2 regions of the Pedobacter sp. MC2016-14 genome follow, and region 2 is predicted to be linked to the other one. Evidence: riboswitches for the same ligand, from Rfam matches in the RefSeq annotation. Region 2 holds a riboswitch; the other holds the start of a gene.
What was found. Region 2 has a riboswitch for cobalamin ahead of LPB86_RS12430 (TonB-dependent siderophore receptor). Riboswitches for the same ligand answer to the same signal wherever they lie in the genome.

Region 1: linked by a shared signal. The riboswitch ahead of metE (5-methyltetrahydropteroyltriglutamate--homocysteine S-methyltransferase) and the one ahead of LPB86_RS12430 (TonB-dependent siderophore receptor) in region 2 are both predicted to bind cobalamin.

What each region holds. Positions count from the first base shown of each region.
Region 1 covers NZ_JAJMPA010000003.1:525,113-532,939, forward strand. The annotation lists gene LPB86_RS17665 (ABC transporter ATP-binding protein) at 1-1,030, opposite strand, end outside; gene metE (5-methyltetrahydropteroyltriglutamate--homocysteine S-methyltransferase) at 1,319-3,625, opposite strand; cobalamin riboswitch at 3,673-3,809, opposite strand; gene LPB86_RS17675 (Lrp/AsnC family transcriptional regulator) at 3,985-4,446, shown strand; gene LPB86_RS17680 (helix-turn-helix domain-containing protein) at 4,443-5,270, opposite strand; gene map (type I methionyl aminopeptidase) at 5,383-6,144, shown strand; gene LPB86_RS17690 (Gldg family protein) at 6,156-7,827, opposite strand, start outside.
Region 2 covers NZ_JAJMPA010000001.1:2,996,435-3,004,261, reverse strand. The annotation lists gene LPB86_RS12440 (YncE family protein) at 1-883, opposite strand, end outside; gene LPB86_RS12435 (YncE family protein) at 908-2,038, opposite strand; gene LPB86_RS12430 (TonB-dependent siderophore receptor) at 2,040-4,097, opposite strand; cobalamin riboswitch at 4,194-4,373, opposite strand; gene LPB86_RS12425 (transglycosylase domain-containing protein) at 4,528-6,978, shown strand; gene LPB86_RS12420 (basic secretory protein-like protein) at 7,002-7,827, shown strand, end outside.

The DNA of each region.
Region 1 (7,827 bases), on a different contig from region 2:
AAAACACGTTTTTAAACTCGATGTGTTGAATTTTATCGAGGCTTGTTGGGTCATCGGGCTTGGCTTCTACAGGCATATCCATGATGCGTTTGAAATTGCCAAATGAAATCTGGGCCTCACGCCAGGTTAAGGCCATGTGCCCGAATTCTTGCAATGGACCGAATAAGAAATAGGAATAGAGCAGGAAACTAAAATACTGACCTGCTGAAAGCTCCCTGTCAAAAATAAGCATCAACATCACTACAATCATTACACTACGCACAACATTCACGGTACTGCCTTGAATAAAGCTGAGCATCCTAAGAATTTTTGTCTTTACAATTTCCAGGTTAAGGATCTTATAAGTGGCTGTATTGAGCCGTTCTATCTCCTGATCGCCTAATCCATGGCTCTTTACCAATTCAATGTTTCTGAGAGATTCTGTAGACCGGCCGGCCAGTACAGATGTTTTTGATATGATGGCCCTATGGATGACCTTTACTTTTTCGGACAGTTTCCAGCTTAAATAGGTGATGATAGGAACGGCGGCAATAAAAACAACTGTTACTTTGTAACTGATGAAAACAGAATAAATGCTGACGAATATGATCCCAAATAGAGCCATAAACGTAACATTGATTGACGATTTGATGAAGTTTTCGGAGTCGCTCCTCACCCGGGAAAGCATATCTAATTTTGCACCGCTTCTTTGCTCTTCAAAAACATAATAGGGCATATCTAAAGAATGTTTCATGCCGTCGGCATACATCTCTGCCCCTGTTTTCTGCGCTACGGTGATGGTAAAGAAATCCTGAAAGTTATTGGCGATCCTTGATATAAATGCTGCACCGATACCCAGGCCAATTAGGGTTAAAATTCCGGTAAAGTATTCGTGTCTGCTGAGGAGCTCACGCTTATTGATGTAATCATCAACTAATTTCCCGGTAATCAGTGGTTCGACAAGCGAAAATCCCTGATTGATTGCTGTCATTAATAGTGCTAATAGTACAGTATACTTGTGTTTTTTAAGGTAGCTCAGCAATATCTTCATAGTTTCGGCATATAATACATTTAAATTTCACTAAAAATGATGCCAACCTTGTTATTATTTAAGGTTAATTGTATTTTTCTGTTTTGATCCTCAATAATTTAACTAAAATATCACCTTTCTATGATCAAGGCTTAAAATGCCAAAGCCTTGAGCTATGAAACTGGACATTTTTTATGCAAAATGTAAAATATCAATTTCTTCCACCAGTAAAGAACTGAATTTAAGGCAATGATCAATGATAAAGGCCGCTACATTGTATAACGGCCCTTATCAAACATTTTATGGGCATTAAATCAGGCTGCTTACGTTTATCTGTTCGCGTGCATACCTTGCAGCAGCAACCATGTTTTCCAATGCAGCTTTTGTTTCCGGCCATTTTCGTGTCTTTAATCCGCAATCTGGATTAACCCATAAATTTCTTGCGGGGAGCAACTCGGCTGCCTTAGCCAGCAATGCAGCCATTTCTTCCGTTCCTGGCACTCGGGGAGAGTGAATATCATACACGCCGGGGCCAATTTCATTTGGGTAATCAAAATGGGCAAAAGCTTGCAACAGTTCCATTTGAGACCTGGATGTTTCAATGGTGATGACATCGGCATCCATAGCCGCAATGTGTTCAATGATGTTGTTGAACTCACTATAACACATGTGTGTATGTATTTGAGTTTGATCTTGTACGCCACTTGCGGTAAGGCGAAAAGCCTTTACCGCCCAGTCCAGATAGTGTGGGTGTTTCGCTTTTCTTAAAGGCAATCCTTCCCGTATGGCGGCCTCATCAATCTGAATAATACCAATTCCTGCTTCTTCCAGTGCCAATACTTCATCACGGATGGCAAAGGCAATTTGGTTGGCTGTGGTTTCACGAGGCTGATCGTTACGTACGAATGACCATTGCAAAATAGTTACCGGGCCAGTAAGCATTCCTTTCATAGGCTTATCGGTTTGTGCAGCAGCAAATTTACTCCAGCGTACCGTCATGTTTTGAGGGCGGCTTACATCGCCAAAAATAACAGGTGGTTTTACGCAGCGACTGCCATAGCTTTGAACCCAACCGTTTTTAGTAAATAAAAAACCATCCAGTTGCTCGCCAAAGTATTCTACCATATCATTCCGTTCAAACTCTCCATGTACCAGCACATCCAGGCCAATCTCTTCCTGCCATCTAATGGCATCAACAGTAGCCTGTTCAATGACCTGATCGTATTGTTCAAGACTTAAATCCCCTTTTTTAAATTTGGCACGCAACTCACGGATGTCATTCGTTTGAGGAAATGAACCGATAGTGGTTGTAGGAAAGGCAGGAAAATTAAAGCGTTCGTGGTGTAGGAGCTGACGCACTGGAAAGGCACTTTTACGTCTGCAATCTTCCTCTTTGATTCCAGTAATACGATCTTTAACGGCTTGTTTGTGTACTTTTTGCGACAGCTGTCTGCTTTCAAATGCTTTTTTATTAGCTTCAAGCAATTCTGTACTGCCTGTTGCAATTTTACGGATGTCGCTTACTTCAGTCAGTTTTTGTTTGGCAAATGCCATCCAGTTCCTGATCTCCGGATCTATATCGATTTCCAACTCCAGGTCTATTGGGCTGTGCAACAGCGAGCAGGAAGGTGCAATAATTACCCTTGCTGCACCTAATTTCTCAACTGCTTTATTGAGCAGGCCTAACGATTGTTGGTAATCATTTTTCCATACATTCCGTCCATCTACAAGTCCTAAAGAAAGTTGGAGACCATCAGGGATCAATGCAAGGACTTCATCCAATTTATTTGCTGCACGAACCAGATCGATATGTAAAGCGGCTACAGGAAGATTTACGGCCAGTTGGGTATTATCCAGCAGGGCATCAAAATAAGTAGCCACCAGCAGTTTAACCCCATTTACTCTTTTTGCAATAGTACGATAAGCGTAATCGAATGTCTCTTTTTCTTTCCTAGTGAGGTCTAAGGCAAGGCAGGGCTCATCCAACTGTATCCAGGTGGCACCTTGCTGTTGTAAACGGTTGATAATGTCAATATAAACAGGAACAAGTTTTTTAATCAGCTCAATGCGCTCAAAGCCTTGCTCCTTTTCTTTGCCTAACATCAAATAACTTACCGGCCCAATTAAAACCGGCTTGGCTTTATCGCCAAGCAACTGCCTGGCTGCATTATATTCTCCAAATACGTTTTCATTAAAAATTTTGAATTCCTGATTTGCTGTAAATTCTGGAACAATGTAATGGTAATTGGTATCTAACCATTTGGTCATTTCCATTGCGGTAATATCCAAACCATCTTTTTGGTAACCGCGGGCCATGGCAAAATAGAGGTCAATCTCATTGTTTTTTTTAACTTGTGAAAGTACCGGGGCATAACGCTGAGGGATAACGCCCAGCAGCAAACTGGTATCTAATACCTGATCATAAAAGCTAAAATCATTACAAGGGATGAGATCAATTTCTGCATCTAATTGAGTTTGCCAGTTTTGCTCTTTGATGGTACGGGCCACTTTATTCAATTCTGTAAGGTCAATTTTGCCTGCCCAATAGTGTTCGCAGGCTTTTTTCAATTGTCTTTGGCTCCCTATCCGCGGGTAGCCGAGGTTTTGTGTTAACATTTTTTTCAACTTTAATGGTTAATAATGGTAAGCTTCAATCGCGAAAGCATGGTCAATGCGGAACAGGCAGGTATCTGACTTGTAAAAGCTTTAGCTATTACTTACAGTTGCGCGACAGTCCGTGATTTACACACGGTTCCCTATTCATCTACAGCTAAGTAGAACCTTCTCCGATTGTTGAAATATGTAAAGAACTCTAATTTTTACAAATCAGCTTTAAACTTGCTCAAAGATACATTTGAAGCTATTAATACTTAAGTAAAGATAAAAATTGGATATTTTTACCTGCATATCCATAAAGTTGAAGTGTTTTATACTTTATAAATATTATTTTTGCGGGCAACTAAGAATAATATGCTATGACTGATTTGGACGAAACAGATTTGATGCTGCTAAAGATACTGGCCAACAACGCAAAACACACCAACAAAGAACTCGCAGCGATGGTGAACCTGTCTCCCTCTCCTGTTTTTGAGCGGATGAAAAGGCTGGAGAATAACGGATACATCAAGAAGTACATTGCCATTCTTGATGCAGAAAAATTTAACCAGGGATTTATTGTATTTTGTAACATCAGGCTTAAACAGCATGATAAAAAAATAGGGCATAACTTTGTGGCCGATATTATGGACATTGAAGAGGTAGTGGAGTGCTATAACATTTCGGGAGACTTCGATTTTATTTTAAAGGTATACGCCAGGGACATGAAGCATTACCAGGATTTTGTTTTCAATAAACTTGGTTCAGTGGAAAGTATAGGGAGTACCCACAGTACTTTTGTAATGGCAGAAATAAAAAATACACATAACATCAGCTTTTAAAAAGTACTCTTTAAGTATTCCATTGGTGTTTTACCAGTATATACTTTAAAATCTTTGAGAAAATGATTGGCATCGTAATAGCCCGTATTTACGGCAATGCGCATCAAGTCTACCTCCTTATTGCCTACCAATTCCAGATAAGCATGGATAAAACGCTGCAGTTGGATGTATTCTTTTGGCAAAAGACCTATATTTCTTAAAAAACTTCTTTCCAGCCATTTATAACTTACGCCAACATCTTTTGATACAGCGCTAACGGTACTGTTGCCTTTAATTTTATGAATGTAATCTAAGGTTTGTTGCAGAACGTTTGGTGTATGCGTGCTTTTTAAAGCTTGCTGTGCATAGGCTTCTACAAAGGCAATTTTATCCTGTACTGATTTTGCTTTGAAAAAATCTGCTGTAGAGAAGTTATTGGGCCCCGCTATCTTTTCAAGGGGAAAGATGGGCTGCTTCTGGAAATAAGAGGCGCTGACATTAAACAATTGATGAAAGGCCGTTGGATGAAAGCGGACAATAAAAAGCTGTGCTGTAGGGTTATTGTAATTTACATAAATGTTTTTAACCGAGCCTGCACTTGCCCAGGCACCTTTAACTGTACTGGAGGTATTTTGGTCTGTAATGGATACTGTATCTTCACTGTTCTGTAAAAACACTATGGTAGGATAGCCATCGTTAAAAATCAATTGTTTATGATCGTTAAGGTCTCTGGAAAAAACGTAAAATCCTTCGATAAAAGCTTCCAGTGCTATTGAAGGACTAATTCTATATCCATCTAAATTAAACTCTCCTAACTGTATCTTTTTAAGATAATTAATCGGCATGCTGCAAATTTATGAAAAATGTTAATGGTCATGGCATAATGACTTGTCTAATATTTACTATGAGCGCAATTACAATAGCACTAATTTTGTAAAACATAAGGTTAACCTGATTATGATTATAAAAACTGAAGAAGAGCTGCTGGGCATGAAAAAAGTAAGTGATGCTGTTGCCCTTACCTTGCTAAAAATGAAGGAATACACGCAAATAGGCATGTCTACTAAGGAAATAGATGAGTATGGCAAAAAGTTATTGGAAGCATTTGGGGCTAAATCTGCACCTTTTGAAACCTATGGCTTTCCGGGTTACAGTTGCATCAGTGTAAACCATGAGTTTGCACATGGCATCCCTTCAGAAAAAGTAGTTTTAAAAAATGGTGACATCATTAACATTGACGTATCTGCAGAACTTGAAGGCTTTTGGTCTGACAACGGCTGTTCTTTTATTGTTGGAGAGGATATTCAGGGCTTGCAACATCTGATTGATACTTCTCATGAAATATTATTGGAGGCACTTTCTCAAATTAGCGGGGGTGTAAGAATTGCGGATATTGGTAAGTTAATAGAAACGAAATCCAAAAAGGCAGGCTATACAGTGATCAGAGATTTAGGCGGTCATGGTGTGGGCAGAAGTTTGCATGAAGAACCTGACGGCATCATGAACTTTTATGACCGTTTTGATACGCAAAGGAGATTTAGGAAAGATAGCGTAGTGGCCATAGAAACCTTTATCTCCACTCAATCTACATTCATTGAAAAATCGGATGATGGATGGGGATTTAGTGGAAATAAAGGCGGTTTTGTAGCTCAACATGAACATACGATACTGGTAACTTCAGGTAAGCCGATCATTTTAACCGAGGCTAACGGGATTTAGTTACAAGTTACTTACCTGCGTTTACGGTAGATTAACAGTGAAGCACCTGCAATCAATAAGGAGATTGGTAAAATTCCAAAGAAAAATGTACGGATCAACAGCAGTCCGTTGACATCATTTGTAATCAAATCTTTAGATTTTGGGCGATAAGCGGATACTGGAAATTCACCATAATTGAACCAGCTGAAAACTTCGGTGGTAAATTCAAAGTTTTTAGTTACAGGTCTCCCTCTGTAAAATTCTGCTGAACTCATAAAATCAGCATCGCCTGTTACCATGATTCGCTGTTCTTTACCATTTAAGTTTCGTGTTAAGGTTAAAGCGACAGGTACCTTGTTTTTGGCAACCAATAGAGGTGTAACCGTAAAATCTTTTACATTGTTAACCGATAATGCTGTAGCCTTTGGCATGGAAACTACACCGTTATCTGATTTAAAGAGTTTAAATTTCGGATACTTTTCTGCAGCTTGTTCGGTAAATGAGGCCAATAGAAAGTCTGGTGCAAAATCCCTGCTCTTTTCATTAATGGTATCAGCCTTAATTTGCAAACCCAAAGTTTCCATAACGGGGTTTAAAATGCCAGCCTTACCAGGCTCACCTGCCAATAACAGATTACCACCACCAGCAATATATTCCCTGATTTTATCAAGATCGGGTTGAGTAAACCGTTCTGTAGGATCTGCAATTACCAGGATGGAAGTAGATTTTGGGATATCCTGTTTCTGCAATTGTACGGTATCAAGGTTAAAACCCTGATTAATTAAAGAATAGCGAAAAGTAAGTTCTCCTGTCGCGGTTTTGTAATCCGCATCTCCCTCTTTGTCTTTACTCCGTTCCCCGTTTCCGGTTAAAAAGCTTACCGTAGGAATTTTATCAGGTTCAACAATTCTTTTAATTGCAGCCGTAATTTCCTGCTCGTTAGGGTACCGCACAATGTCATTAAAGTACCTTAGAAAGCTTTTTTGATTACCATAAGCCAATTGACGCACCAGCCGGTTTTCTTCAGGTTTAAGATCTACAAGCTTGAGGATTTGTAAGGGGCTTAATACATCTTCAAAATTTACACCTTGTATTTCTGAAACTTTACGCGCAATTTCTTCATCGCTTTTACCTGGATTTTCTTTATATAATCCTCCGTTTTTGGAGGTATCATAAAAATATACGTAATCCATTTCCAGTTCGGGAACAAATCTTCTGTATTGCATAAAGAACTTCTCATCTGCACTTTTTGATTCTGGTTTCCCCATGTAAAAGTTTTCGTCCAGCAGATTGATGTAGGTGGTAATTTTTAATGGTTTATCCATCTTCTTTACCAATGCAACGCTATTTGCGTTTAACGTGCGGCTTTTAGTAGCAGTCATGTCCAGATAGCCCGTTAATTTTGGTCTGGAACTGATATAGCCCAAAAAGCAACATGCTGCAATGAGCAAGGCATACCGCATTATCTTTATCTGCAGTGGTTTAACTTCTCTACCCGCCTGTAAGCGCATTCCGGTTAAGGTGAGGAACAAAACAATGACTAATAAAAAGTAGATGACATCTTCTGTACTAATCAATCCATTGATAAATTGCTCTGTACGACCGGAAATTGAAAGAAAATAGGTAACGTCGCGAATAAGATCTACGCCTTGAAACAGTCCGCCTACAAAATTCAACACGCCAAGAATGGCCAGTGTGCTTATT
Region 2 (7,827 bases):
TATTGATTAATTTCAAAAATGGATCAGTGTAATCGCCAATTGCAAAGCCTTTAGTACCAGTAACGTTGATATATTCATAAGTTAAATTTGCGACAGAATTGGTTTTTGTATCTGTAATACTACTGATGCGATCTACAGATGGCTGTATGCTGAAGTAATCTCCTTTGCTTAACACCAATAAATCTCCGGATGAGTTCGCTGAAATTTTAGTTGGATTATATCCTACAGCAATTTCTTTTGATTTGGTAAAGGTATTTAAGTCTATCACAGTGACAGCAGAATTGTTAGCAGTACCAAATTGGAAGTGTGCGGAATTTACAACGTAGAGTTTGTTGTTCGCGATGGCCATTTGCTCCAGTGCCCCTCCTGCTTGTATCCTTGATTCTATAACCAGGTTTGCAGTATCAATTTTCGTGATGCTGCCATCATAAGCGGAAATGTAAGCTTTGCTTTTGTCAAACACAATATAGCGTGGTAAAAAACCAGCATCACTGTTAGACAGTGCAATTCTTTTGATTGATTTACCCGTAGCAGTATTCATCACCTCGAGGTAAGAATCTTTCGCTGCAAAGGTTGTCCCGGTCACTACACAGTACATTTTACGACCATATTGTTTTAAATCATTAGCATTGTTGCCCAGATCTGTGCCATTTTGTGTTTTATAAAAGTTTTTATCCGTTGCACCTGTGGTTGTGTTATAATAGGTAATGGTACTGTTATTGGCATCGCCATATTTACCTTCGGAAAGCACATACACACCAAGCGTAGCTACGGGAACTGGGGTATAAATATATCCATGATCTTTTCTGCAGGCACTAAAAATTACTGCGGCAATCATAGCTAAAGCGATGATTTTGATATAACTTGTAATTGTTGTTTTCATATTTATTGTTTTATAATTATTGATTTAGTAATAAAAAGCAAAATGCCCGGGAGTATCGCCTGTAGAGACGCTAAACTTCATTTTCCCTGAGGGATCAAAGCAGTAAAGCGTACCTGGAGAAACATAATCTTTAGCATCGGTGACATAGACATCTTTGGTAAAGGGATTTACAGCTATTCCAAAAGGAACGATAATGACCTTATCTGTGCCGTCTGTGATGTATTTTTTATCCGTAAGCACCTCATCCTTTACATTCAAAATGCCATAATTGAGTATAATATCTCCGGTGATGTAACTGAATTCATTGCTATAGAAATATGCATTATCCTCATCAATGACAAGATTACTCACCGCCATATTAAAAGTTTTTTTTACAGTTTCCGTTTTAGTGTCTATAACGAAAAGCTTGGCTGGAGTCTCGTAATTATCTCCGCGGGAGGTGACATATAGGTCTCCATATTTATCTGCTTTGATGCGGTTTAAATTAATAGCTACGTCTATCTTTTTAAGTAGCCGAAAAGTATTTAAGTCTATAACGGCTACGGTACGTTCATAGTTGGAAACACTATATCCTCCTGAATTGGCAACATACATTTTCTCTCCCACTATAGCCATTTCCTCGGGTTGCCGGCCAACTTCAATACGTTGTACTTCTTGTAAAGTAGTTGTATCTATTTTTGCAACAATACCTTGAGGGGCATTTGGATCTCCGATAGTACCGAGGTAAGCACTGACATAGGCCTTGCCTTTATTGAAGGTGATATAACGGCAGTTTAATATGTTAATTTGCCCAATTCTCTTACCAGTTTTGGCATTCATCACTTCTACTTTATTAGATGCATTGACCACCACATAAAGTTTAGTTCCGTAAACAGCTACATCGTTAGCAACATCACCCAGACCATTTACGACTTCAGGATTTACTTGTGCATATATGTTTTTACGGTAAATACCAGTAGCGAAATCAAGATAATCTATACTTGCTTTATTACTACCCAGATTCCCTTCGTTGGCCAGATAAAGTCCTTTTGCTATACTCTGTGGATCTGGGTTACCTGTTTCTGTTTCATCAGGATTGATCTGTGCATCTTTTCTACATGAACAGATGAGCAGCATTAACGCTGATGTGCATACCATTAATATTTTTGTTTTCATGCTAATAGGAATAAGCTAATGTAAACCGGTAATACCTTCCGGGCATTGGATAATTTAAAACCACGTTATAATATTGATTTAAAAGATTATTAACCTCTGCCGACAAACTAAGCTGGGTTCCTTTTAAATCATTGAGCTGTTTGTTGTAACGAAATGCTATATCATGCGTATACCATGCTGGGACGTAATTTGAGACCACATTTGCACTTTGACTATAACGGAGTCCAGTATAAATGTAACTGTAGTTTAATGAGATACATCTCCATTCTGCTCCAGCCATAAATGAGCCGCTATGCACTGGCGTATAAGGTATCTGATTTCTATAATTCAAATTTACATTTGTGACATTGAGCGCCTGTTGGTAAGTATAGGTTAAACCAGCATTTAAAGTAATTACCTGATCAGGATGCCAGACAGACTGAAGGTTAACATCCAGTCCTTTTATTTTTACGACACCAAGATTTTGCATGCTCCATCTAAAAAGGTTTGTACCTGGGACAGCTACAATTTTATCTGTAACTTCATTGTAATAGGAGTCAGCTTGCAGGGAAAGCTGGCTTAGTAGCTTGTGTTCAAAGATTTTGGTATATGTTAAACCAAGATCGTATTGTTTAGTCCTTTCAGGACTTAAAAAAGTACTACCAATACTTGTGTAATATAAATCATTAAAAGTAGGCATTCTAAAAATGCTTTTATAAAAGCTGCGTAACCTAAACTCTTTGACATTGAAAGGTTGCCAGGAGACCATAACTGTTGGTGTAAGCTTTGTTTTTTTACCTGCCGAAAAGTATTGTTGTACTTTGTCATTGACATAAGTAGCCAAAACGTTTGCTTGTATGTCTAAACGACTAAATTTAAACTGAGTAGCCAATGCGCTTAAAAACGTATTTCTTGTGGGGTAAGGGAAACGCTCTAAATTTGCATCCATAGTATTGCGCTGATAATCGCCGGATAAAACTACATCCCAAAAAGAATTTAGCTTATAACGATTTACCAAAGAAAAATAAACTTCTTGCTGCCTGAATTTATTGTTTAGCAAACCGTTATCCTTTACAATATCAGGATCTAAATATCGCTGGTAATCATTTGAATATTTTATTACTGCCATTAAATTATATTGGCCAGCTTCCTTTTTGTAGGTTGACTGCATGAAGAAATTCCGGTTCCACAATCGCTGACTAAAATCATACCTATCGCGTACGATTGCACCCGGTAAGCCTTGCTCATCGCTATAAAAGTAAAATTTGGCAGTCCATATACTGCTGTCGCGCAATTTACTATACACAGATTCATCAATTCGGAAGGATTTTATGTCGCCATTTTCACGTACCAATGTGGTATCATAAATGCCGTTCGTATTTCTGAATTTATACTTGCCATTAGCATTTTTAAATTCGGCGTTTAAGGTGTTAACTACCCTATCACTCAATTTATGCTGCCAAAGCAAAGAAGGATTGATGAGTCCGAATGAGCCCGTTTTAAAGGCAGCCCTGACATGGTTGTATTCCCTATTTTTAAATTCTGGCTGTTTTGTATTTAAATAGAGTGAGCTTCCTGATGCGAAACCCTTTGCAGATTGAAATATTTCACTTTTCTGTCCGTTATAAAGTTCAATTTCTTCGATATTGTCCAGCGAAAACTTACCTAAATCAACTTGCCCGTTCTGAGCATTTCCCAATTGCACACCATCATAAAATACGGCAGTATGGTTAGTGCCCATACTTCTTACATTAATAGTCTTTAAACCTCCTATGCCCCCGTAATCCTTTATTTGAACTCCAGAAAAATATCTTATCGCATCAGCCACGGAAAGGCTATTCATTTTATCAAGATCAGTTCCTGAAAGTATTTGCAATGGAGAGGAAGATAGCTGACGTTTATTTAATTTATATGCACGGATAGCAACCTCCCTAAGCTTGTTTTGATCTGCAATAGAATCTCCTTTGTTGGGCTCTATTTGTGCAAGAGCAAATTTGGGCATAGCGCCACAAAGCCATACAATAGCAAAATATAGATAAAAATAAGTACTGCCATTTAAGGCAATCTTGTTTCTTTTCATTTTTTGATGTGAGTAATACCCACAGCAAACAGTTAGATCAAGGAAATGAAATACATCCAATAAGCACTCACTCCAAGCTTCAGTCCCCGAAAGCTATGAAATTCCAATGCAAATGGCAGGTGTTCTGACTTACTCCCGGATGACCTGCCTTCCCATAATTAAACAGTGGCTTGATTTGGATCCGTTAAGGAGTTTACAGCTGCGGGACAGTTACGGAATTGCACCGTATTCCCTTTTAATCCTGATTAAAATAAAACCAGTGAACCAAAAGCATCGCAAAGGTACTACTTTATACCATGAACACCAAACTAAGGGCTTGCTGTAAAATCCGTAGATTGAGCCGAAGTTTTTGAAATATTTGCGTTAATTTGCAAACTACGATTTAACACTTTTTAACATTAACTGTTATACAGTTTTTTCATCTTTATCCATGTTCAAAGAAATTCGCAATAAGTATATACGCTACATAACCATATTTATCTTTTTTACTATTCTTTTCTTTTGCGCTTTGCAGCTCAATTTCCTTTGGCTGTTTGGTTATTCTCCCTCGTACACAGACATTAAGTTTCCCTCTCAGCGGGTTGGCTCTGAACTTTATACTGCAGATGGCAAATTAATTGGTCGTTACTACAAAGAGAACCGTACTCCAGTAAATTACAATGAAATATCCAAAAATGTACTTAACGCACTGGTAGCGACAGAAGATGTACGTTTTTACAAACATATGGGTATAGACTTTCGCTCAGTACTCTCCAGCAGCATATCTACTGCTACTGGTGATAAGCGGGGTGCAAGTACCATTACACAACAGCTTGCCAAAAACCTCTATAGAACAAGGTATAATAAATCTCAGGGCTTCATAAAATATATCCCTCTTGTAAGAGTAATAGTTCCAAAATTTAAAGAATGGATGACTGCTGTAAAGCTGGAATTTAATTATTCAAAAAACGACATCATTACCATGTACCTGAATACGGTCTCTTTTGGGAATAATGCGTACGGAATTAAAACAGCGGCAAGAGTTTATTATGACAAAGAGGCGTTGGATTTGAACGTACCTGAAGCGGCATTATTAGTGGGTATGTTAAAAGGAACCTCTTACTATAACCCCTTAAAAAACCCGGACAAGGCATTAGACAGGAGAAATACCGCCCTGGCGCAAATGCAAAAATACAATTACATCACTGCGGCTGAACTGAAAAGTTTTGAAAATGCACCTTTGAATTTAAAAGAAGGCCGTGTTGATGAGGGTAGTGACGGAGATTCTTATCTACGGGCAGCGGTAGCCAAATATTTGGAAAAATGGTGTGAAGACAACGGCTATAGCCTTTATGAGGATGGTTTAAAAATCTATACGACCATTGATTCCAAACTTCAAAAATATGCTGAGGAAGCGGTATCAGAACAGATGAAAATTCTGCAAAAAAGATTTTATAATGTTTGGGGTAATGAAGATCCATGGTATGACTCTGAAAAGAAAAAAGTAGATTATCCAAATCGCGCTATGCACAATTTGCCGATATATGCTTTATTGCAGAAAAAATTTGCAAACCAACCCGACTCTATTGACGCTTATTTTAATAAGAAAAAGAAAATGAGGATATTTTCATGGAAAGGTGATCGGGACACCCTTTTTTCTACTATTGATTCTATCCGCTATTATGGCAAAATATTAAATACGGGCATGATGACCCTTGATCCTTTTTCGGGTAAGATTAAGGTATGGATCGGTGGAGTTGATCATAAATTTTTCAAATATGACCATGTGAACCAATCTAAACGTCAGGCTGGCTCTACTTTTAAGCCCTTTGCTTATTTGGCAGCTCTTGAAAGTGGAATGAGTCCTTGTGATACTTTTACTGACAAACCAGTTAGTATTGAATATCAGGAAAATGGAAAAACGGAGCATTGGGAACCAAAAAATGCGGATTGGAACATCACTTACAGGGAAATGTCCCTGCGTTGGGCAATGGCAAAATCTGTAAACACAATTACCGCGCAGGTAACTGAAAAAGTGGGTTGGGATAATGTAGTAAAATGGGCCCATGAATGCGGAATAGATAGCCATTTACAGTCTGTGCCTTCTGTGAGTCTCGGTCCAAATGATGTTTCAGTATATGAAATGGTAAAGGCTTATGGTACATTCCTGAACGATGGCGTGAAAACAGATCCAATTCTTGTTGAAAAAATAACCGACCTGGATAACAATATCATTGAAGAGTTTAAAGCTAAAACAAAAAAAGTGCTTAGCGATGAAATTTCATGGCTGATGTTATATATGTTCAGAGGTGGAATGGAAGAACCGGGTGGTACTTCGCAAGCTTTATGGGAATGGGATTTATGGAAAAAGAACAATCAAATTGGTGGCAAGACGGGCACTTCATCTGATTATGTAGACGCTTGGTATATGGGGATTACAAAAGATCTGGTAACCGGGGTTTGGGTGGGCTGCGATGAGCGAACTGCACATTTTAAAAATGGGGAAACAGGTGAAGGTTCCCGTACTGCTCTTCCAATTTTCGCGAAGTTTATGGAGAAAGTGTATCATGATCCTAATTCCGGCTACACTTATGGCCCTTTCCCAAAAGCTAAGGTAAAAATTACCAGGACTATCAATTGCCCTAGCCCAAGAATAGTAGAAGATACTACGGCAACAGACAGCACAGCTATAGATTCACTGAGTATTGATTTACCTGAAACGGGTGACGTACAACAGGCAGCACCAACAACGGACGTGCAGAAGACTGAGGACAAAAAAACTTCAGAACCTGTACAAAGCCAACAGCCAGCAACACCTGTTCCGCTAACAAGAAAAGAAGAACGTGAACTCAAGAGAAAGCAGCGCCAGGAAGAAAAGGACAAAAAAAATAACGCTCAATAATATCATGTAAAACATCTAAATTTATGAAGATAACTTTTACTTTTTACAGAGGACTTATTCCTTTATTTTTATTAATTATGTTATCTGTATTTTCCGTCCAGGCGCAGTATTTTGGGCAAAATAAGGTACGTTATAAAAATGAAAAATTTAAAGTACTGGAAACTCCGCATTTTGAAATTTACCATTATTTAAAGAATCCAAAGCTGCTGCAAAAAGTAGCACAGGACGCTGAAATATGGTATAAAATGCACCAGGAAATATTCAGGGATACTTTTTTGAAGAAAAACCCAATAATTCTATACAACAACTCTCCGGATTTCCAGCAAACTACAGCCTTAAACGGCGAAATTGGCATTGGAACGGGTGGTGTTACTGAGGCATTAAAGAACAGGGTTATTATGCCTGTAATGGAACTGGGGAGCCAAACAAGGCATGTACTTGGCCATGAATTGGTTCATGCTTTTCAATACCACACATTACTGGAAAAAGATTCCATGAGCCTTGAAAATGTAAGTCAGGTACCCTTATGGATGGTTGAAGGAATGGCAGAATACTTGTCAATTGGTAAAAAGGATGCTTTTACCTCCATGTGGATGCGCGATGCATTGCTAAACAGAGATGTTCCTTCTTTAAAAGACCTTACAAATTCAAATAAATACTTTCCTTATAGATACGGCCAGGCCTTTTGGACGTTTGTTGGCTCAGTTTACGGCGACAGCACAATTGTACCGTTATTTAAGGCAACTGCAAGATATGGCTATGAAAATGGCTTGAAATATACTTTTGGATATGACGACAAAGCATTTTCTGGCCTATGGAAGAATGCAATTGAATCTCACTACAGGCCCA